Regions from separate parts of the Streptomyces sp. NPDC005899 genome, predicted to be linked through region 3. Evidence: riboswitches for the same ligand, from Rfam matches in the RefSeq annotation. Region 3 holds a riboswitch; each other region holds the start of a gene.
The links. Region 3 has a riboswitch for thiamine pyrophosphate ahead of thiO (glycine oxidase ThiO). Riboswitches for the same ligand answer to the same signal wherever they lie in the genome.

Region 1 (5,610 bases), on a different contig from region 3:
GAGCCGCCCACAAGTTCCACCACATCACCGAGGACCTCCGGGTGATGGTGGTCTTCTCTCCGCCGGAGAGCTGACCGCAGCCCCCCGGGGTCCCTAGGGGATCGTTCAGGGGACTCCAAGGGCTCCCGGCCCCCGCGGGGCGGTGCCGCGCCCCTAGCATCGGAGCAGGAACTCACGGACCGAGGTAAGGACGATGGCCATGCGGGAGCTCTTCGCGGGAATGCCCTGGTGGGTGAAGTGGATCGCGGTGCCGCTCATCGCGATCGTCGTGTTCGGCGGCCTGATCGCCAGTGTGGTCGGGTTCGTCATCGGGCTGCTGTTCAAGGTGCTGGTCTTCGTCGTCCTGGTCGGTGGTCTGGTCTTCGTCGTGCGCAAGTTCACGGCGTCCTCCTCGCGCGGCGACTGGTAGGGGCCGGGCCCGGGGCGCCGGCCCGGGCCCCAGCGCCGGACCGCCCCGAAGCGGCGCCCCTGGTCCGGGCGCTCCGCGGGCAGGAAGTGGACCGCCGGTGGGTTGATTAGCCCAGCTGAGCTAAGTACGCCGCGAAACTCCACTCGTAGCCGAGCGTGCCGATACAGTTGCGTACCGCTGCCGCGGCTGGGATATGACAGACCGTCACCATCCTGCTCAGTGGTTTGTGCGACCGTCCGGTCTTCCGGACCCAGGCTCGCGGCGGGCCCGTGGGGGTGGCCCCCTCGGGAGGGCTGAGCGCCCGTCACCATGTCCGGGGGTGACCTGTGACCACGGCATCGAGTACCGCTGTTCCGACGTTGATCGCTTCGGTTCAGCGGGCGTTGAGACTGCTGGAGGCTGTGGGCACCCATCGGGACGGTGCGCCGGCGAAGCAACTCGCGCGGGAGGCGGGCCTGCCCCTTCCCACCGCCTACCATCTCCTGCGCACGCTGACCCACGAGGGTTATCTGCGCCGGGAGAATGGCGTCTTCCTCTTCGGTGCCGCCACGGAACGCCTGGGGGGCGGCCGCTCCGCCACCCCGAGGCCGGGCGTGATCGTCGAGTCACTGGCGCGCTGGGCGGATGTCATCGAGGCCCCTGTGTACTGCGCCCTGTACCGGGACGGCGAGATGGAGCTGGTCGCGGTGGCCGACACACCGGCGTTCCCTGCCGTGCGTGAGTGGGCCGCGTTCCCGGAGACGGGCCACGCCCACGCGTTGGGCCAGTGTCTGCTGGGGCAGCTCGACGAGCGTGCGCGCGAGGACCACCTGGACCGGTACCCCGTTCGGCAGCTGACGCGCTACTCCGTTCGGGACCGTCGTGCCTTCCTCGATCGTCTGAGGGCGATGAAGCGCACGGAGCCCGTCGTCGAACGGCAGGAATACGCGCTGGGGACGGTCTGCGCCGCCATTCCGATCACGGTCGGGTGCTCCGTAGCGGCGATGGCTGTTTCTCTCCCCCTGGACGAAGAAGAACGGTTGCTCCCCGCAGTCGAACAACTACGCTGCGAAGTCACCACTCTCTTGCGCTCGTTCGTGTTCTCTATCAGTATCTGAAAAATCACTCCTTGTGATCCGCTATCGCGTGCATCACGATGGCGTCAATAGGGCCATGGGGGATCATTCCTGGCCAGATTCATCTACTGCGGGGTTGGACGATGCGCGAGTCGGTTCAAGCAGAGGTCATGATGAGCTTTCTCGTCTCCGAGGAGCTTGCTTTCCGTATCCCGGTGGAGCTCCGGTACGAGGTGGGTGATCCGTACGCGATCCGGATGACCTTCCACCTGCCCGGCGACGCACCCGTCACCTGGGCGTTCGGCCGTGAGCTGTTGCTCGACGGCCTCAACAGCCCCAGCGGTGACGGCGATGTGCACATCGCGCCGACGGAGCCCGAGGGGCTCTCCGATGTGCACATCCGTCTCCAGGTCGGCGCGGACAGGGCTATGTTCCGTGCCGGCACGGCACCTCTTGTGGCATTTCTCGACCGTACGGACAAGCTGGTACCGCTGGGGCAGGAGCACACGCTGGGTGACTTCGACGGCAACCTGGAAGAGGCACTGGGCCGGATCCTCGCCAAGGAGCAGAACGCCGGCTGAACGGGTGCGACCGGCTGCACGCCCGGCGCCGGACGACCACCGGCCCCGGTATCCGGGGGCGGGTGCCCGGTGCCTCCGGTCAGGCCTTGCGGCGCCGCCCCCTCCCGGTCCGCGCGGGTGCGGGAACCCGCCCCCTCCCGGTCCGCGCGGGTGCGGGAATCTCGGCTTCCGCGCCGGGCCCCGTGCGGTCCGCGGAGACGACCAGCGCCGCGAGCACCGTCGTCACGGGCACCGACGCGACCAGGCCGATCGACCCGACGAGGGTCCGGACGATCTCCTCCGCGACCAGTTCGCTGCCGGCCACCGCCCCCACACTGCTCCGGGCGATCGAGAAGAGGAGCAGCAGGGGCAGTGCGGCGCCCGCGTACGCGAGTACCAGCGTGTTGACCACCGACGCGATGTGGTCGCGTCCGATCCTGATGCCCGCGCGGTAGAGCCCTCGCACGCCCATGGCCGGGTCCGCCTGGTGCAGTTCCCAGACCGCGGACGTCTGGGTGACGGTCACGTCGTCGAGCACGCCCAGCGATCCGATGATCACTCCGGCCAGCAGCAGCCCGCTCATGTCGATGCCCGGATACAGCCCGTGGATGAGGCCGGTGTTGTCGTCGGTGTTGCCCGTCAGGCTCGCCCAGCCGATGAAGAGGGAGCCCAGCAGCCCGATCAACAGCAGTGAGATCAGCGTGCCGATGACGGCGACCGAGGTGCGGGCCGTGAGGCCGTGGCACATGTAGAGGGCGATCAGCATGATGGCGCTCGCCCCGATCACCGCGACGACCAGCGGATTGGCCCCCTGCAGGATCGCCGGCAGGATGAAGAGCGTCAGCACGGCGAACGAGACGGCGAGCGCGATCAGCGCCATCAGCCCCCGCAGCCTGCCCACGACCACCACGGCGAGCGCGAAGATCCCGGCCAGCAGTGCCATCGGGAACGTACGGTCGACGTCCGTCACCGAGTACTGGAGGTCCCGGGGCGCGTCCGGTGCGTAGGCCACGACCACCCCCTGGCCCTCGCGCAGTTGGCGGGGAGCGTCGGGCTGGACGACTTCGACGAAGGTGCGCCCCTCGTCCTTCCCGCTCGTCACCTCGACCGTGGCCTTCGCGCACCGGCCGGACTGCTCGGCGACCGCCTCGCGGCCGGACGGTGTGGAGGTGTCACCGGTCGGGGGTACCTGGGCGGCGTTGAGGTCCGCGCAGTCGGCTCTGACGACCTTCACCACCCGGCCCTCCTGGGTCTGACGGTCGAAACCGACACCGGTGCGCTCGTGCGAGGGCGCGCTGCCGGGCCAGAACGCCACGAGGCCGACGAGGACCGCGGTGGCGAAGGGGATCAGGACCGCGGCGATGACCTTGCGCAGGTGGACCGACACGGGCGCGGCGGGTCCATGGCTGTGTGTATGACCATGCGCATGACCTTGGGTACTGCCTGCCGCGTGGCCGTGGGGTTCGGGGGGGATTCCGGGGGACGTCACCCGGCGATCATCCCAAGAACGGGAGGGGCCCTCTGGCCAGCACGCCAGGAAGCGGGCTAGCGTGGGGACGCCTTTGTACACGCGGGAGCTCGGAGCACCGGGCTGAGAGGGCGCTGACCTCCGTAACTCCTTACGGGACACGCTGCGCCGACCGCCGAACCTGTTACCGGGTAATGCCGGCGTAGGGAGTAGGTCTCATGACCACAGCGGACGCACGCACGCCTGCCTCGGCGCGGAACGCGCAGAGCACCGAGGCCGGGAAGTCCATCGGCTGGCACAAGGGGTACGTCCAGGGCTCGCGCCCGGACCTCCGGGTGCCTGTCCGTCAGGTGCACCTCACCAACGGCAAGGACGTGACGCTGTACGACACGTCCGGGCCCTACACCGACCCCTCGACCGAGACCGATGTCCGTCGGGGCCTCGCGCCCCTGCGGGAGAACTGGATCATCGCCCGCGGGGACACCGAGGAGTACGCGGGCCGCCCCGCGCGCCCCGAGGACGACGGGCTCAAGCACACCGCGCCGCGTGGCGGGTCCTCCCCGTCCGCCGGGGGCCGGGAGCCCGGCGAGGGGCTCCGCAACCTCGACGCGGTCTTCCCCGGCCGCCCGCGCCGACCGCGGCGCAGCCGGGACGGCAGCCCGGTCACCCAGCTCGCGTACGCACGCCGGGGCGAGATCACCCCGGAGATGGAGTACGTCGCGATCCGGGAGAACGTCGCACCGGAGGTCGTGCGCGAGGAGATCGCTGCGGGCCGGGCCGTGCTGCCGGCCAACGTCAACCACCCCGAGATCGAGCCGATGATCATCGGCAAGCGGTTCCTGGTGAAGGTGAACGCCAACATCGGCAACTCCGCGGTCACCTCCTCCATCGAGGAGGAGGTGGACAAGATGACGTGGGCCACCACATGGGGCGCCGACACGGTCATGGACCTGTCCACGGGCCGGAACATCCACACCACCCGCGAGTGGGTACTGCGCAACTCGCCCGTGCCGATCGGCACCGTGCCCCTCTACCAGGCGCTGGAGAAGGTCGACGGCCGGGCCGAGGAGCTGACCTGGGAGATCTACAAGGACACCGTGATCGAGCAGGCGGAGCAGGGCGTCGACTACATGACGGTGCATGCCGGCGTGCGGTTGCCGTACGTCCCCCTGACGGCCCGTCGCAAGACCGGCATCGTCTCCCGCGGCGGATCGATCATGGCGGCCTGGTGTCTCGCGCACCACAAGGAGTCGTTCCTGTACGAGCACTTCGAGGAGCTCTGCGAGATCCTCGCGGCCTACGACGTGACGTACTCGCTCGGTGACGGACTCCGGCCGGGCTGCATCGCCGACGCCAACGACGAGGCCCAGTTCGCCGAACTGCGCACGCTCGGCGAGCTGAACTCCGTGGCCAAGCGGTTCGGCGTCCAGACGATGGTCGAAGGCCCGGGCCACGTGCCGATGCACAAGATCAAGGAGAACATCGACCTCCAGCAGGAGATCTGCGAGGAGGCCCCGTTCTACACGCTCGGCCCGCTGACCACCGACATCGCGCCCGCGTACGACCACATCACGTCGGGTATCGGCGCGGCGATGATCGCCTGGTGGGGGACGGCGATGCTCTGTTACGTCACTCCCAAGGAGCACCTGGGCCTGCCGAACCGCGACGACGTGAAGACCGGCGTCATCACGTACAAGATCGCCGCACACGCGGCCGACCTCGCCAAGGGGCACCCGGGGGCGCAGGAGTGGGACGACGCGCTGTCGGACGCCCGGTTCGAGTTCCGGTGGGAGGACCAGTTCAACCTGGCGCTCGACCCGGACACGGCGCGGGAGTTCCATGACGAGACACTGCCCGCCGAGCCGGCGAAGACGGCCCACTTCTGCTCGATGTGCGGTCCGAAGTTCTGCTCGATGAAGATCTCGCACGACATCCGGCGTGAACACGGTGGCGGGCAGGAGGAGATCGAGGCCGGCATGGCCGAGAAGTCCAGGGAGTTCGCGGCAGCCGGGAACAGGGTCTACCTGCCGATCGCGGACTGAGCCACGCGCCCCCGCGCCGGTGTCCGGTGAGGGGGGCGCGCCCCGAGCCGCGGCGCCGCCCGGGACCATGACCGGT
Region 2 (7,746 bases), on a different contig from region 3:
CTCGCCATGGCCGGGCCCGGCCTCACCTACCTGTGCGGGCGGCTGCTCCAGAGGGGCCACCCCGGCGCCGTACGCCTGCTGGCGGGCCGGGTGCTGATGGACGAGGCGTGCAGGATCGGCCGCCCCCTCGGGATCGTCTGCGCGGTCCTGTCGGGCGTGGTGGCGGCCGCGGCGCTGTACACGGACGGGCCCCGCCCCTTCGGACCGCTCACCGCGCTCGGCGCCGCACTCGTCCTCGGCTGTACGACGGCGACGCTGCTGACCTCCGCCCTGGAGGCGCGGCAGGCCCGGGCCCGGACGGCCGAGACCCTGCTGCGGCTCGGCACGCCCGCCGCCGCGCTCCGTTCGGCGACCGCGCTGCGCGCCCTGGTGCTGCTGGTCGTCTTCGCCCCGCTGACCTGGGTGATCGCGGAGCTGGCGGCGCTGCCGCTGACGGGGTGACGGCCCGCGCGAACCCGGTCCGTAGCATGGCGGCGTGGAGAACACGGACGAGAACACCTACGCGCCCGGCGTCGAGATAGAGACCCTCGCCGCATTCGACCTGGCGGTCGCCGCAGGGACGCTGGCCGGGCACCGGATCCAGTCCGTCGACCTGACGGACCGTGGCCCCTCGCTGCTCGCGACCGACACCCGGGGCGCCGTCTTCCTCGGCTGCCGGATGGACGCCGGCGCGGAGACCAAGGCGCGGGCGGACGGGGCGTTCGTCTTCCCCCCGGTGCCCGGACTGCCGTTCGACCCGTACCGGGGGCTGCTCTACACCCCGCAAGCCCTGTACGAGGGCCTGGCGGAGGGCGGTTACGAGGCGACGCCGGACGCGCTCGCCTACCGCTGGTTCCGGCGGACCGGGGCGGACGGTGACGTCTTCGCCTCGATGCTGAGGGCGCTCCACGACGACGCCGTCTCCGACGCCCTGGACGAACACCTCGGCGGTGCCCGGGTCGTGGGCGTCATGGGCGGCCACGCCATGGCCCGCGGGAGCGCGGCCTACCAGGGGGCGGCCGTCCTCGGCAGGACCCTGGCCCGCAGCGGCCTGACCGTGGCGACGGGCGGCGGCCCGGGGGCCATGGAGGCGGCCAACCTCGGGGCGTACGCCGCTCCGCACTCCGACGCGATGCTGCTCAAGGCGTGCGAACTGCTCGCCTCGGCGCCGTCGTTCGATCCGTCGGTCACCGACTGGGCGCGGGCCGCCTTCGCCGTGCGGGAGCGGTGGCCCGACGGCGGCTCCTCGGTCGCGATCCCGACGTGGTTCTACGGCCACGAACCCCCGAACGCCTTCGCGGACCACATAGCCAAGTACTTCGCGAACGCGGTGCGCGAGGACGGGCTGCTGGCCCGCTCGACCGCCGGTGTGATCTTCCTGCCGGGTGCCGCCGGGACCGTGCAGGAGATCTTCGACAACGCGACGCCGAACTACTACGAGTCGCGTTCGGCGCCCACGCCGATGGTGCTGGTGAACCGTGCGCACTGGACGGAGAAGCTGCCGGCCTGGCCGCTGCTGAGCGCCCTGGCCGCCGGACGCGCGATGGAGTCGCGGATCGCGCTCGTCGACACGGTCGAGGAGGCACCCGCGGCGCTCGCCCGGCTGACCGGCTGACCTGCCGCCCCCGGGGCGGTGGCCGGCGTGCCGGAGCGGCGCGGCCGACGTCCGGGGCTGCCGGGCCGAGCCGCGTCAGGCGGCCGGCTCCAGCACCACCGTCTCCGCCGCGTCGAACGTCACGCCGACCACCGCGCCCTCGTCCGGGGTGTCCCGCAGGCCGCACTGGGCCTCCAGCGCGGGGCCGCGGGCGGGGTGCAGGGTGACGGCCACGTGATGGCCGCGGAAGGTGCGTACGCCCACGGTGCAGCGCAGCCCGTCCCGCGGGCCGCCGATCCGCACGCCGCCCGGCCGGACCAGCAATTCGCACGGGCCCTGGGCAGACCCCTCGGCCACCGGCACCTCGCCCCAGACGGTGTCGGCGGTCCGGCCCGTGACGAGCGCGTCCACCACGTTGTCGAAACCGAGGAACCGGGCGACGAAGGCGGATGCCGGCTTCTGCCAGACCTCCAGCGGGGCCCCCTCCTGGGCGATCCCGCCGTCCCGCATGACGACGACCCGGTCGGCGAGCGCGAAGGCCTCGCCCTGGTCGTGCGTCACGGCGAGCACCGTCGTGCCCAGCCGGCCGAAGAGGGTGCGCAGTTCGACGACGAGACGTTCGCGCAGGCTCCGGTCCAGCTGCCCCAGCGGCTCGTCCAGCATCAGCAGCTTCGGCCGGGGCGCCAGCGCCCGCGCCAGGGCGACCCGTTGCTGCTCGCCGCCGGACAGGGCGGCGACGGCCCGTCGGCCCGCTCCCGGCAGACCGACGAGATCCAGCAGCTCGCCGGCCGTGCGGTCCCGCTCCGCCCGGGACACCCCGCGCATCCGCAGGCCGAAGGCGACGTTGGCGCCGACGTCCCGGTGCGGGAACAGCTGGTGGTCCTGGAACATCAGGCCGAGCCCGCGCCGGTGCACGGGCACCCGCCGCTGGTCGGCGCCGTCCAAAAGCACCCGCCCGCCGTCCAGGCGCTGCAGCCCGGCGACGGCCCGCAGCAATGTCGACTTGCCGCTGCCGCTGGGCCCGAGCACACAGACGATCTCGTGGTCGGCGACCTCCAGGTCCACGGCGTCCAGAGCGGTCCGCCCCCCGAACCGGACCGTGGCCGACTCCACTGCCAGCATCTCTAGAACTCCCCGGATCGGTCGGTGCGGATACGTTCGAGCAGGAGCAGCGCCACCGCGCAGACGAGCATCAGGATCGTGCTGAGGGCCATGGCCTGGCCGTAGTTGAGCTCCCCGGACCGCCCCAGCAGCCTGGCCACCGCCACCGGCAGGGTCGGGTTGTCAGGCCGGGCGATGAACACGGTCGCGCCGAACTCACCGAGGGACACGGCGAAGGCGAAACCGGCCGCCACCAGCACCGCCCGCCGCACCAGCGGAAGGTCCACCTCGCGCCAGGCCCGCAGCGGCGAGGCCCCGAGCACCGCGGCGGCCTCCCGGAGCCGGTCGTCCACGGCGCGCAGGACGGGCAGCATGGTCCGCACGACGAACGGGACGCCCACCAGGGCCTGGGCGAGGGGGACGAGGATCCAGGACGTACGGAGGTCGAGCGGCGGCTCGTCGAGGGTGATGAGGAAGCCGAAGCCCACGGTCACCGCCGACACTCCGAGCGGCAGCATCAGCAGGGCGTCGAAGCCGCGCACCAGCGGTCCCGCCCGCCTCGTCAGGGCCGCTGCCGCGAGCCCTCCGACCAGCAGGGCGACGAGTGTCGCGACCAGCGCGTAGCGCAGGGAGTTCCCGATGGCGTCGAGGGGCGGCACGAGGAAGGTGGAGCCGTTCGCGTCGGCGGACCGCAGCGCCCGGTAGAACCCGAAGCCGTGGCCGCCGGACGTGTCCAGGGAGCGTTCCACGAGCACGCCGAGCGGCAGCAGGACGAGGAGGAGCACCGTCAGCAGGACGCCGCCGAGCAGCGCACGCTGCCCGGCCCCGCGTGGCGGCCGGGCCGTCCGGGACGGGTCGACGAGCCGCAGGGCCGTCTCCCGGCGCCGCACGGTCCAGGCGTGCACCGCCAGGATCCCGGCGACCGCCGCGAACTGCACCAGGGTCAGTACGGCGGCCGTCGGCAGGTCGAGCAGCTGGGCGGTCTGCCGGTAGATCTCGACCTCCAGCGTGGAGTAGGCCGGACCGCCGAGGATCTGGACGACTCCGAAGGAGGTGAAGGTGAAGAGGAAGACCATCAGGGCCGCGGCGGCCACCGCCGGGGCCAGCGCGGGCAGGGTGACCCGCCTCCAGGCGGCGAGGCGGCCGGCCCCGAGCACCCGGGCCGCCTCCTCCTGGCGGGGGTCGAGCTGCGCCCACAGACCGCCGACCGTCCGTACGACGACCGCGTAGTTGAAGAACACGTGGGCGAGGAGGATCGCCCACACCGTCGTGTCGAGCCGGACGCCCCAGAGCTCGTCGAGGAAGCCGCCGCGTCCCAGCAGTGCGAGGAACGCCGTCCCCACGACGACGGTCGGCAGGACGAACGGCACGGTCACCACCGCCCGCAGCAGCTGCTTGCCGGGGAAGTCGAACCGGGCGAAGACATAGGCCCCCGGCAGGGCGATCAGCAGGGTGAGCGCCGTCGAGGCGAGCGCCTGCCAGGTGGTGAACCACAGGACGTCGAGGATGTCCGGCCGGCTCAGCACCGTACCGATCCGGCCGAACCGCCAGACACCGTCCGCCTTCAGCCCCCGGCCGACGATGGCGACGACCGGGTAGGCGAAGAACACCCCGAAGAACGCGACGGGCACGGCCATGAGACCGAGCCGTACGGCCGCACTCCCCCCGCGTGGGGGCCGGGCCGCTACTTCACGACGAGCGAGGACCACGACTGGACCCACTGCTCACGGTTCTTGGCGATCTTCTCCGGGTCCACGGTCGCCGGCTTGTCGACGGCCGCGCCGAACTTCGTGAAGATCTCCGGCAGTTCGGCGTCCTTCACGACCGGGTTCACGAACATGTTGAGCGGCATGTCCTCCTGGAACCTCTTGCTGATCATGAAGTCCAGCAGTGCCTTGCCCCCCGCCTCGTTCGCGGCGCCCTTCAGCAGGCCGGCGAACTCGATCTGGCGGAAGCAGGTACCGGTGGCGACACCGGTCGGGGCCTCGGCGGGCTGCGGATCGGCGTACAGCACCTCGACGGGCGGGCTGGAGGCGTACGAGACGACGAGCGGGCGGTCGGCCTTGGCCTTCCTGCCGCCCGCGGAGCCGGAGAACTCCTCGTTGTAGGCCTGTTCCCAGCCGTCGACGACCTTGACGCCGTTGTCCTTCAGCTTCTTCCAGTAGTCCTGGTAGCCGGACTCACCGTGGACCGCCACCGTGCCGAGGAGGAAACCGAGACCGGGTGACGACGTCGCGGCGTTCTCGGTGACGAGGAGGTTCTTGTACGCCGGCTTCAGCAGGTCGTCGAAGGACTTCGGCGGGTCGAGCTTCCTGTCGGCGAAGTACTTCTTGTCGTAGTTGACGCAGATGTCGCCGGTGTCGACGGGCATGACCCGGTGCTTGCCGTCGAGCCGGGTGTCGGCGGCGACGCGGTCCAGGCCCTTCGCCTCGTACGGTGTGAACAGGCCGTTGTCGAGGGCGCGCGAGAGCAGCGTGTTGTCGGCGCCGAAGAACACGTCGCCGCGGGGGGAGCCCTTGGTCAGGATCTCCTGGTTGAGGGCGGCTCCGGCGTCGCCGCTCTTGAGCACCTTGACCTTGTAGCCGGTCTCGGCGGTGAACGCCTTCAGGACGGCGTCCGACACGTTGAACGAGTCGTGGCTGACCAGGGTGACCGTCTTCGAGCCGGAGCCCGAGGCGCCGGACTCCTTGCCGTCGGAGTCCCCGCAGCCCGCCAGCACCGCGGCCCCGAGGGCCGCGGCGAGAACCGTCGCCGCGCACTTGGTGGTGGTGTTCATGTGATTCCTCCTGGGATGACCAGGAAGAGACGCGGCCCCGCCCGCTCGGCGAGCGGGCAGGGCGCAACAGCTTGAGTAAAGTCCGAACTTCCTACCCGGAATGACCCGGGCGAGGTTCAGAGGGTCTGCGGCCGACCTGTCCTCGGTGCCGCACTCTCAGCGCTGTGGCGCTCCCCTGTCGGAATATGAAGTTGATTTCCGCACCAGGCTACACCGGCCGGATCAAGCCCCGACGGCCGGATCACGCCCGCCGGAACGCACGTCTCAGCGCTCGGCGGCCGCCAGCTGCCCGCAGGCGCCGTCGATCTCCTGGCCGCGGGTGTCCCGGACCGTGACCGGCACGCCGTGAGCCGCGATCGCCTCGACGAAGGCCTTCTCGTCCTCGGGCCGCGAGGCGGTCCACTTCGAGCCGGGCGTCGGGTTCAGCGGGATCAGGTTGACGTGCACACGCTTCCCGTTGAGCAGCCGGCCGAGCCGGTCGCCCCGCCACGCCTGGTCGTTGATGTCGCGGATCAGCGCGTACTCGATGGAGATGCGGCGGCCCGACTTCTCCGCGTACTCCCAGGCCGCGTCCAGGACCTCCCTCACCTTCCACCGCGTGTTCACGGGGACGAGCGTGTCGCGCAGCTCGTCGTCCGGGGCGTGCAGGGAGACGGCGAGGCGGCACTTGAACCCCTCGTCGGCGAAACGCAGCATGGCCGGCACGAGGCCCACCGTCGACACGGTGATCCCCCGCTGGGAGAGCCCGAGACCGTCCGGCTCCGGGTCCGTCAGCCGGCGGATCGCCCCGACCACCCGCTTGTAGTTCGCCAGGGGCTCGCCCATGCCCATGAAGACGATGTTGGACAGCCGCGCCGGTCCGCCCGGGACCTCTCCGTCACGCAGCGCCCGCATCCCGTCGACGATCTGGTGCACGATCTCGGCCGTCGACAGGTTGCGGTCCAGTCCTGCCTGCCCGGTCGCGCAGAACGGGCAGTTCATCCCGCATCCGGCCTGCGACGAGATGCACATGGTCACCCGGTCCGGGTAGCGCATGAGGACGGACTCGACGAGCGTCCCGTCGTGCAGCTTCCAGAGCGTCTTGCGGGTGGTGTCGTCGTCGCAGCTGATGTGGCGCACGACGGACATGAGGTCGGGGAACATCGCCTCGGCGAGCTTGTCCCGCGATCCGGCCGGAATGTTGGTCCACTCCGCCGGGTCGTGCGCGTACCGCGCGAAGTAGTGCTGCGACAGCTGCTTGGCGCGGAAGGGCTTCTCGCCGATCGCGGCAACTGCTTCCTTGCGCTCGTCGGGCGTGAGGTCGGCGAGATGCCGCGGCGGCCTCTTGGCTCCGCGGGGCGCGACGAAAGTGAGTTCTCCGGGCTTAGGCATGGTTCCTCCAGTGTCGCAGACGTGCCGGAACACTCAGGTCCGCCGCAGGACCGGGCACGACGCGGACACCGCGCACGAGCGGTGTCGGCCGTGGCCGGTGGCGTTCCACGGCCCGCACACGGCCCACGGGCACGGGATGGGCGTGACGGATCCCACGGCCAGAGCCGCCCTGCCCGGCATGCGCCCGTCAGACCTCGCCGTGAAGCGCGGTCCTCATGCTGCGGTACCGCGCCAGGGTGCGGCGGCGCATCCACGGGACCCAGCAGCAGAACGCGGCCGTCGCGACGGCACAGGCCACCGGACCCGCCGGTGAGCCGGAGACGGTGCCCAGCACGAGCAGGCCGGCCGCGATCAGGCCCAAGGAGGCCAGCCAGTACGGAAGCCACCGCCCGGCCTGCTCCATGCGTCCCAGCTGCTCGTCGACGAGCCTGCGCATGCTCGCCCGCGTCTGCGGATCACTCGGCACCTCCCGGCCGTATCCGGCGGTTGAGCTCGGCGATCCCGCGGGGGCCGGTGCCGACCGCGCGGCCGGTCCTGCGGCGCTGGGCGGCCACGATGCCGATGGCGACGGCGGTGAAGACCGCTGTCCGGATCACCCACCAGCCGATGTGCCCGTCCCGGCGGAACAGGGCGTTGGCTCCCACTCCGAGGACGAGGACCAGGATCGCCTGAGCGGTGAGACTACGGTCGAGCCAGAGCTTCAGCGCGCACGGCACGTCCTCCTCGGAAAGGGACTCCTACCCTCTGTCACCCACCGGGTACCCCACCGTGACCGTCCCAGCCCCGCGCCGGCCGCCACGAGAGCACCAGGCTTCCCGTGGGCCTCCCCGGCGGTGCGGAGTGGCTCGGGCTGTTCCCGGCCGTACGGTTCCGGGAGGAGCTGCCGGGCCCCGGCACCTTGAGCACGCACGGACGGGGCCCGCCG
Region 3 (7,746 bases):
GGGGATGACCGCGTTGCTGAGTTGGGCGAATCTCTCGAGCTGGCGGACGTTGGTGAGTGGCATGACCTCGGGAATGACCGGGGTGTCGCAACCCGCCGCGACCACACGGTCACGCATCCGCAGATAGCTCTCCGGCTGGAAGAACATCTGGGTGATCGCGTAGTCGGCCCCGGCACGGCACTTGTCGACGAAATGCCGTGTGTCGGTCTCCCAGTCGGCCGACCGCGGGTGCATCTCGGGGAAAGCGGCCACACCGACGCAGAAATCACCGGATTCCTTGATCAGCCGGACGAGGTCGGCGGCGTACCGCACACCCTCCGGGTGCCTGACCCACTCGGCCATCGGATCGCCCGGCGGGTCCCCGCGCACCGCGAGGATGTTCCGGATCCCGGCGTCGGCGTACTGACCCACCATGTTGCGCAGCTGGGCCACGGAGTGGTCGACCGCCGTGAGGTGGGCCACCGGGGTCAGGGTGGTGTCGGCGGCGATCTGCTGGGTCGCGCGCACCGTCCCCTCCCTGGTCGAGCCGCCCGCCCCGTAGGTGACGGAGACGAAACTCGGGCGCACCGCCTCGACCCGCCGCAGGGCGTTCCAGAGGTTCCGCTCGCCCTTCTCCGTCTTGGGCGACGGGAACTCGAACGAGTACGACGTCTTACCGGTCGCGAGCAGATCACGCACGGTACGCGCGTGATCAGTCCTGGTGGAAGGTGTGCCAAGGGCCATACTCGGAGGTTAACCAGGGCGGGGCCGTACCCCAACCGGGTCGGCTGTTTTGCCCGGAATGAGGTGACTGTTGTCCACCCTTCGGACATGCTCCCGCTTCGCCGGCTCCGGTCCCGCCCCTCACCCCGGCGGGAGGCCCCCCGGGGCCGGGGACCGTCCTCGTGCCGTCAGCCGGCCAGGAGTTCCGCCTGGTCAGGCTAGGGCGCGGGCCCTGATGCGGGTGGCCAGCTCCTTCGCCGCCGCGCCCGGGTCCTGCGCCTCGGTGATCGCCCGCACGACGACGACCCGGCGGGCGCCGGCGTCCAGCACCTCGTCCAGGTTGCCGGCGTCGATCCCGCCGATGGCGAACCAGGGGCGCGCCGGGCCGAGCGAGGCGGCGTAGCGCACGAGGCCGAGACCGGGAGCGTGCCGGCCGGGCTTGGTCGGCGTGGGCCAGCAGGGCCCGGTGCAGAAGTAGTCCACGCCCGCCTCGGCGACGGCGGCGTCGACCTCCGCCTCGGCGTGGGTGGACCGGCCGATCAGCACGTCCTGGCCGAGGACCGCGCGCGCGGCGCGAACCGGCAGATCGCCCTGTCCGAGGTGCAGCACGTCGGAGCCGGCCGCGTGGGCCACGTCGGCCCGGTCGTTCACCGCCAGGAGGGCGCCGTGGCGCCGGCAGGCGTCGGCGAGGACGGCCAGGTGATCGAGCTCCTCGGCCGCTTCCATCCCCTTGTCACGGAGCTGGACGATGTCCACTCCGGACGAGAGCACGGCGTCGAGGAAGGCGGGCAGGTCACCCTGGCGCCTGCGGGCGTCGGTGCACAGATAGAGCCGGGCGTCGGAAAGCTGCTCACGCGGCGTGGACATGGTGGTTCTCCCCGTTACGTCAGTGGGTCACGGCGTCGGCGCGCCGGAAGGAGGGGGAGGCGGGCCGTGGGTCACGGCCCGCCTCCCGCTCACGGTCGGCCGGTCAGACGGCGAGCGCCTGGGCCCGGCGCTTCACCTCCGTACCGCGGTTCTCGCTCAGGGCCTGCGCGGGGGTGCCGGGCAGGCTCGGGTCGGGGGTGAAGAGCCACTCCAGCATCTCTTCGTCGTTGTAGCCGTCGTCCCTCAGGAGCGTCAGGGTCCCCGCGAGGCCCTTGACGACCTTGTCGCCGTCGATGAAGGCGGCCGGCACCTGGAGCGTCCGGTTCTCACCACGGCGTACGGCGATGAGCTGGCCCTCCTTGACCAGCTGCCTCACACGCGTCACCTGGACATCGAGCATTTCCGCGATGTCCGGCAGGTGGAGCCAGGCGGGGACGAGAGCATCGATCTTTGCGTCAATCTCGGTCACGGGGACAAGCCTGCCATCCCGGACCGACAGCCGGTAGCCGGGCCGCCCGTCCGGGGCGTGCGCGAGGCTAGAGCGCCGCCGACTTCAGGGGCACCGAGGGGTCCGCCACGAGCTCCGCGTCCATCCGCGCCCCCGCCTCGACGAGTCGGCGCCCCTGAGCGAGGTCGCGCGGCCTGCTGACCGCCAGCAGCGCGGTCAGGACCCCGTGCCGCAGCCAGCAGACCGTCCAGTCCCGGCCGGAGGGGTCCCCGCGCCACACGAGGGTGTCCGCACCGGCGTGGTGGCCCGCGTACTGCACGAAGCGCCCGAACTGCTCGGACCAGAAGTAGGGCACCGGGTCGTACGTGCGGGGCCGGCCGTCCGCGATGACGGCGGCGGCCGTCCGGGGCCCCTGGAGGGCGTTGTCCCAGTGGTGGACGAGCAGCCGCTCGCCGTAGCGGGCCGAAGGGAAGGACGCGCAGTCACCCACCGCGTAGACGTCGGGGAGTGAGGTCCGCAGCGAGCTGTCGGCGGTGACCGAGCCGTCCGGCCCGAGGGCGATGCCGGAGCCGGCGAGCCAGCGGGTGGCGGGCCGGGCACCGATGCCGACGACCACCGCTCCGGCCGGGACGGTCCGGCCGTCCGTGAGGTGGACGGCGCCCGGCTCGACGCGGGCCACGCGGGCGCCGGTGAGGAGTTCGGCCCCGCTCGCGGCGTACCAGTCCGCCATCGGCGCCGCGACCTCGGCGGGCAGGGTCCCCGCCAGGGGGCGTTCGGCGGCCTCGACCACGGTGACCCGGCAGTCCGCGGCCCGGGCGGCGGTGGTGAACTCGGCACCGATCCAGCCCGCTCCCACGACCACGACGTCGTGCTGCCGCTCCAGGACGGGCCGCAGGCGCGCGGCGTCGTCGAGGGTGCGCAGCAGGTGGACGCCGGGCACTCCGTCCGAGCCCGGCAGTCCGACGGGTTCGGCGCCGGTGGCGAGCACGAGGACGTCGTAGGGCACCGGCCCGTCCTGGGTGTCCAGTTCGTGTGCCTCGCCGCGCAGGCCGGTCACGTCGAGTCCGAGGCGCAGGGTGATGCGCAGCGCCTCGAAGTCGACGTCGAAGGCGGAGTCCTCCGCCTTGCCGAGCAGGACCGCCTTGGACAACGGCGGCCGGTCGTAGGGCTGGTGCGGTTCCGCGCCGATGAGGGTGACGGGGCCGGTGAACCCCTGCTCGCGCAGGGCCACGGCCGTCTGCACGCCGGCCATGCCCGCGCCCACCACCACGACGCCCCGGGGTCGTTCCGCCGCCTGGTCCGGTGTCTGCTCGTTCACCCGTCCACCCTAATCATGTGACGGGCGTTCAGGGGGCGAGCTGCTCGACGACGCTGGTCCCGCTGCCCTCCTGGGACTCCCACGCCCAGCGTTCGTCCAGCCGCACCCGCCCGTCCGGAAGCTCGGTGACGGTCGAGACGCAGTGCCCGCCGGAGGTGGTGCCGTCGTGCTTCAGCTGGACGTACCTGAAGTCGAGGGTGTCCGCCTCCCGGGTTCCGACGAGATGCCCCCGGACGACGTCGCCGCCCTCGTACTCGGCCCAGACGCGGCCGTCCCGCTCGTGGTAGGTGAAGCGGGTCCGGGTGCCGACCTGCCCGGGGGCCTGGTCGGCGACGGGCGACAGGACGAGTCCGTCGAGCGAACGGGCCATGGCAGCTGCTCCCTTACTGACCGCGGGCGGCGGGGTCTAGGCTGGCCACCGTAGAACACTCGCGGGAGCCCGGGCGCACCGGGCTGAGAGGGAGGCTGACCGGCCTCCGACCGTACGAACCTGATCCGGGTCATGCCGGCGAAGGGAGGGGCTGGACGCCCATGCGCGTTATCGGAGAGCGACCCGACGTCCTGGTCGTCGGGGGCGGCATCATCGGCCTGGTGACCGCCTGGCGGTCCGCCCAGCGCGGTCTGCGCACGGCGCTGGCCGACCCGGATCCGGGCGGAGGGGCCGCGCAGGTCGCGGCGGGCATGCTCGCCGCCGTCACCGAACTCCACTACGGCGAGCAGACGCTGCTCGCCCTCAACATGGCCTCGGCCGCCCGGTACCCGGCGTTCGTCGCCGAGTTGGAGGAGGCGAGCGGGCGGGGGACGGGCTTCCGCGCCTGCGGGACCCTGTCCGTCGCACTGGACGCGGACGACCGGGCCCACCTGCGGGAGCTCCACGCCCTGCACCTGCGTGAGGGCCTGCGGTCCGAGTGGCTCAGCGGCCGCGAGTGCCGCCGGCTGGAGCCGATGCTCGCGCCGGGCGTGCGCGGGGGTCTGCGGGCCGACGGCGATCACCAGGTGGACCCCCGGCGGCTCGCCTCCGCGCTCGTCACCGCCTGCGAGCGGGCCGGCGTGGTGTTCCACCGGTCCTGGGTCCGGCGGTTGTCCGTCGCGGGCGGGCGTGCGGCCGGCGGGGTGCTCTCCGACGGCACGGAGGTGGGCGCCGGGCAGGTCGTCCTGGCCGGCGGCAGTCTCAGCGGCCGGCTGGAGGGGCTGCCGGAGGCGGTCGTGCCGCCGGTCCGCCCGGTGAAGGGGCAGGTGCTGCGCCTGACGGTGCCGCCCGCGTACGCCCCCTTCCTCAGCCGTACGGTCCGGGCCGTGGTGCGCGGCAGTCATGTCTACCTCGTGCCGCGCGCCGACGGCGAGCTCGTCGTCGGCGCCACCACCGAGGAGCTGGGCTGGGACACCACCGTCACCGCGGGCGGCGTGTACGAGCTGCTGCGGGACGCCCACGAGCTGGTGCCCGGGATCACGGAGCTCCCGTTGACGGAGACCCGCGCCGGGCTGCGTCCCGCCTCCCCGGACAACGCCCCCCTGCTGGGGCCGACCGGGCTGCCCGGCCTGCACCTCGCGACCGGCCACCACCGCAACGGGGTGCTGCTGACGCCCGTCACGGGCGACGTGATGGCCCATGTGCTCGACACCGGGGAGCTGCCGGAGATGGCGCGGCCCTTCGCCCCGCTCCGTTTCGACCGGCCCCCCGTCCCTTCCCGTGACGCAGTCCGTACCCCCGTCTCCGAGGAGCAGCCCGCATGACCGAGCCCACGCCCGAGGGTGCCTCCGCGCACGCGGCCGAGCCGGTGCCCGTGTCCGGATCCGCCCCCGCGTCCGCCGCGCCCTCCCCGGCGGCGTCCGTGACCCTGTCCGTGTCCGTCAACGGGGAGGCGCGCGGGGTCCCGGCGGGAACCGCCCTGGACTCCCTGGTCGCGGAGCTGACCGGGGCGCGCTCCGGGGTCGCCGCGGCGGTCAACGAAGCCGTCGTCCCGCGCGGTGAGTGGCCCGTCACCGTGCTCGCCGACGGGGACCGTGTCGAGGTCCTCACCGCCGTCCAGGGGGGCTGACCGTGTCCGACGACGTCTTCACCCTCGGTTCCACCGCCTTCTCGTCCCGGCTGATCATGGGAACGGGCGGGGCTCCCAGCCTCGACGTACTGGAACGCGCCCTCATCGCCTCGGGCACCGAGCTGACCACCGTGGCGATGCGCCGGCTCGATCCGACGGTGCGGGGCTCGGTGCTCTCCGTCCTGGAGCGGCTCTCGGTACGGGTGCTGCCGAACACCGCGGGCTGCTTCACCGCGGGCGAGGCCGTGCTGACCGCCCGGCTGGCCCGGGAGGCGCTGGGCACCGACTGGATCAAGCTGGAGGTCGTGGCCGACGAGCGGACCCTGCTGCCCGATCCGGTGGAGCTGCTGGACGCCGCCGAGACGCTGGTCGACGACGGCTTCACCGTGCTGCCCTACACGAACGACGACCCGGTGCTGGCCGGCAAGCTCCAGGACGTGGGGTGCGCGGCGATCATGCCGCTCGGCTCCCCCATCGGCTCCGGCCTCGGGATCCGCAACCCGCACAACTTCCAGCTGATCGTCGAGCGCGCGGAGGTCCCGGTGATCCTGGACGCGGGCGCGGGGACCGCCTCGGACGCCGCGCTGGCCATGGAACTGGGGTGTTCCGCCGTGATGCTCGCCTCGGCGGTGACCCGGGCGCAGGAGCCGGAGCTCATGGCCGCGGCGATGCGGCACGCGGTGGACGCCGGCCGTCTCGCCCACCGGGCCGGCCGGATCCCGCGGCGCCACTTCGCCGAGGCATCGTCACCCGCGGAAGGCCGGGCGGCGCTGGATCCCGAGCGCCCGGCCTTCTGAACGGCACCGGGCGTACGGCCGGGCCGCCGGTGCGGTTCCGCCGTCACCGCACGTGCGTGGACCTGTCACGGATCGGCTCCAGAACGGCTCCGGGCCGGCCCGCGCCCGTCCGCGGTGTCCGTGGTGGCTCGTAGACTCGCTCCGTGGACACGGACACGACCCTTCAGGACCCGCTCGTCGGGCAGCTGCTCGACGGCCGCTATCGCATCGACGCGCGCATCGCGGTCGGCGGTATGGCCACGGTCTACCGGGCCGTGGACACCCGGCTCGACCGCGTGCTCGCGCTCAAGGTGATGCATCCGGCCCTCGCGACCGACGCGGCGTTCGTCGAGCGCTTCATCCGCGAGGCCAAGTCCGTCGCCCGGCTCGCCCACCCCAACGTGGTGGCCGTCTTCGACCAGGGCGCGCAGGGCGCGTACGTCTACCTGGCGATGGAGTACGTGGCCGGGTGCACCCTGCGCGACGTGCTGCGCGAGCGCGGCGCCCTGCAGCCCAGAGCCGCGCTGGACATCCTGGAGCCGGTCCTCGCCGCCCTGGGTGCCGCGCACCGGGCGGGTTTCGTGCACCGTGACATGAAGCCGGAGAACGTCCTCATCGGGGACGACGGCCGCGTGAAGGTGGCCGACTTCGGGCTCGTGCGCGCGGTGGGCACCGTCACGGACACGACGGGGTCGCTCCTCGGCACCGTCTCGTACCTCGCCCCGGAGCAGATCGAGCACGGTACGGCCGACACCCGCGCCGACGTCTACGCCTGCGGTGTCGTGCTGTACGAGATGCTGACCGGCGGCAAGCCGCACACCGGCGACACCGCCGCCCAGATCATCTACCAGCACCTCAACGAGGACGTTCCGCCCCCGTCCGCCGCCGTCCCCGGCCTGGCGGCGGCGCTGGACGGGCTGGTGGCCGTCGCCACCACCCGCGACCCGGAGGCGCGCCCGCACGACGCGGTCGCCCTGCTCGCGCTCTCCCGGGAGGCCAGGGCCGTCCTCACGGAGGAGCAGCTGGACGCGGTGCCTCCGCAGGCCGTCGCCGAGGCCCGCGACGGTGCCGAGGACCGTACGAGCGTCATCCCCCGGGTGATCCCGCCGGGCCAGGGCACCGCGCACCACACGAGCCGTCTGGAGATGCCCCCGCCGCCCCCGGGCCGGGGGCGCGGCGCCCGGGGCCGCTTCGCGGCCGTCCCCCGGCGGGGGATGCTCGCCGCGCTCGTCGCCCTGCTGCTGGTGCTGGCCGGCACGGGTGTCTGGTACATCAACTCCGGTCAGTTCACCCGGGTCCCCTCCCTGCTGGGCAAGACCCAGGAGGCCGCGGAGAAGCGGCTCGCCGAGGCCGGCCTCGACGTGAAGGGTGTCGCCCACGCCTACAGCGACACCGTGGAGCGCGGCACGGTGGTGAGCACCGACCCCGGCTCCGGTGAGCGGATCCGGGGCAACGACGCGGTGAAGCTGGTCATCTCGCGGGGCCCGGAGGTCGTGGAGGTCCCCGACATCGAGGGGCTCGCGCTGGCCGACGCCCGGCGGGAGCTGAGGAAGGCGGGTCTCGAGCAGGGGATGGTGACCCGCGAGTTCAGCGAGG

Region 1: linked by a shared signal. The riboswitch ahead of thiC (phosphomethylpyrimidine synthase ThiC) and the one ahead of thiO (glycine oxidase ThiO) in region 3 are both predicted to bind thiamine pyrophosphate.
Region 2: linked by a shared signal. The riboswitch ahead of ABZ371_RS14470 (thiamine ABC transporter substrate-binding protein) and the one ahead of thiO (glycine oxidase ThiO) in region 3 are both predicted to bind thiamine pyrophosphate.

What each region holds. Positions count from the first base shown of each region.
Region 1 is NZ_JBEXWB010000064.1:2-5,611, reverse strand. Features, by position in the region: gene ABZ371_RS11150 (cupin domain-containing protein) at 1-74, shown strand, start outside; gene ABZ371_RS11145 (DUF5326 family protein) at 200-409, shown strand; gene ABZ371_RS11140 (helix-turn-helix domain-containing protein) at 736-1,506, shown strand; gene ABZ371_RS11135 (SsgA family sporulation/cell division regulator) at 1,608-2,045, shown strand; gene ABZ371_RS11130 (YibE/F family protein) at 2,125-3,513, opposite strand; TPP riboswitch at 3,585-3,718, shown strand; gene thiC (phosphomethylpyrimidine synthase ThiC) at 3,711-5,534, shown strand.
Region 2 is NZ_JBEXWB010000101.1:5,183-12,928, forward strand. Features, by position in the region: gene ABZ371_RS14450 (hypothetical protein) at 1-441, shown strand, start outside; gene ABZ371_RS14455 (Rossmann fold nucleotide-binding protein) at 476-1,594, shown strand; gene ABZ371_RS14460 (ABC transporter ATP-binding protein) at 1,670-2,695, opposite strand; gene ABZ371_RS14465 (iron ABC transporter permease) at 2,698-4,311, opposite strand; gene ABZ371_RS14470 (thiamine ABC transporter substrate-binding protein) at 4,359-5,450, opposite strand; TPP riboswitch at 5,521-5,637, opposite strand; gene rlmN (23S rRNA (adenine(2503)-C(2))-methyltransferase RlmN) at 5,715-6,821, opposite strand; gene ABZ371_RS14480 (hypothetical protein) at 7,009-7,257, opposite strand; gene ABZ371_RS14485 (hypothetical protein) at 7,277-7,537, opposite strand.
Region 3 is NZ_JBEXWB010000015.1:6,553-14,298, reverse strand. Features, by position in the region: gene metF (methylenetetrahydrofolate reductase [NAD(P)H]) at 1-723, opposite strand, end outside; gene thiE (thiamine phosphate synthase) at 916-1,569, opposite strand; gene ABZ371_RS03750 (Rv2175c family DNA-binding protein) at 1,673-2,038, opposite strand; gene ABZ371_RS03745 (FAD-dependent oxidoreductase) at 2,106-3,335, opposite strand; gene ABZ371_RS03740 (hypothetical protein) at 3,364-3,705, opposite strand; TPP riboswitch at 3,757-3,869, shown strand; gene thiO (glycine oxidase ThiO) at 3,867-5,069, shown strand; gene thiS (sulfur carrier protein ThiS) at 5,066-5,374, shown strand; gene ABZ371_RS03725 (thiazole synthase) at 5,377-6,171, shown strand; gene pknB (Stk1 family PASTA domain-containing Ser/Thr kinase) at 6,315-7,746, shown strand, end outside.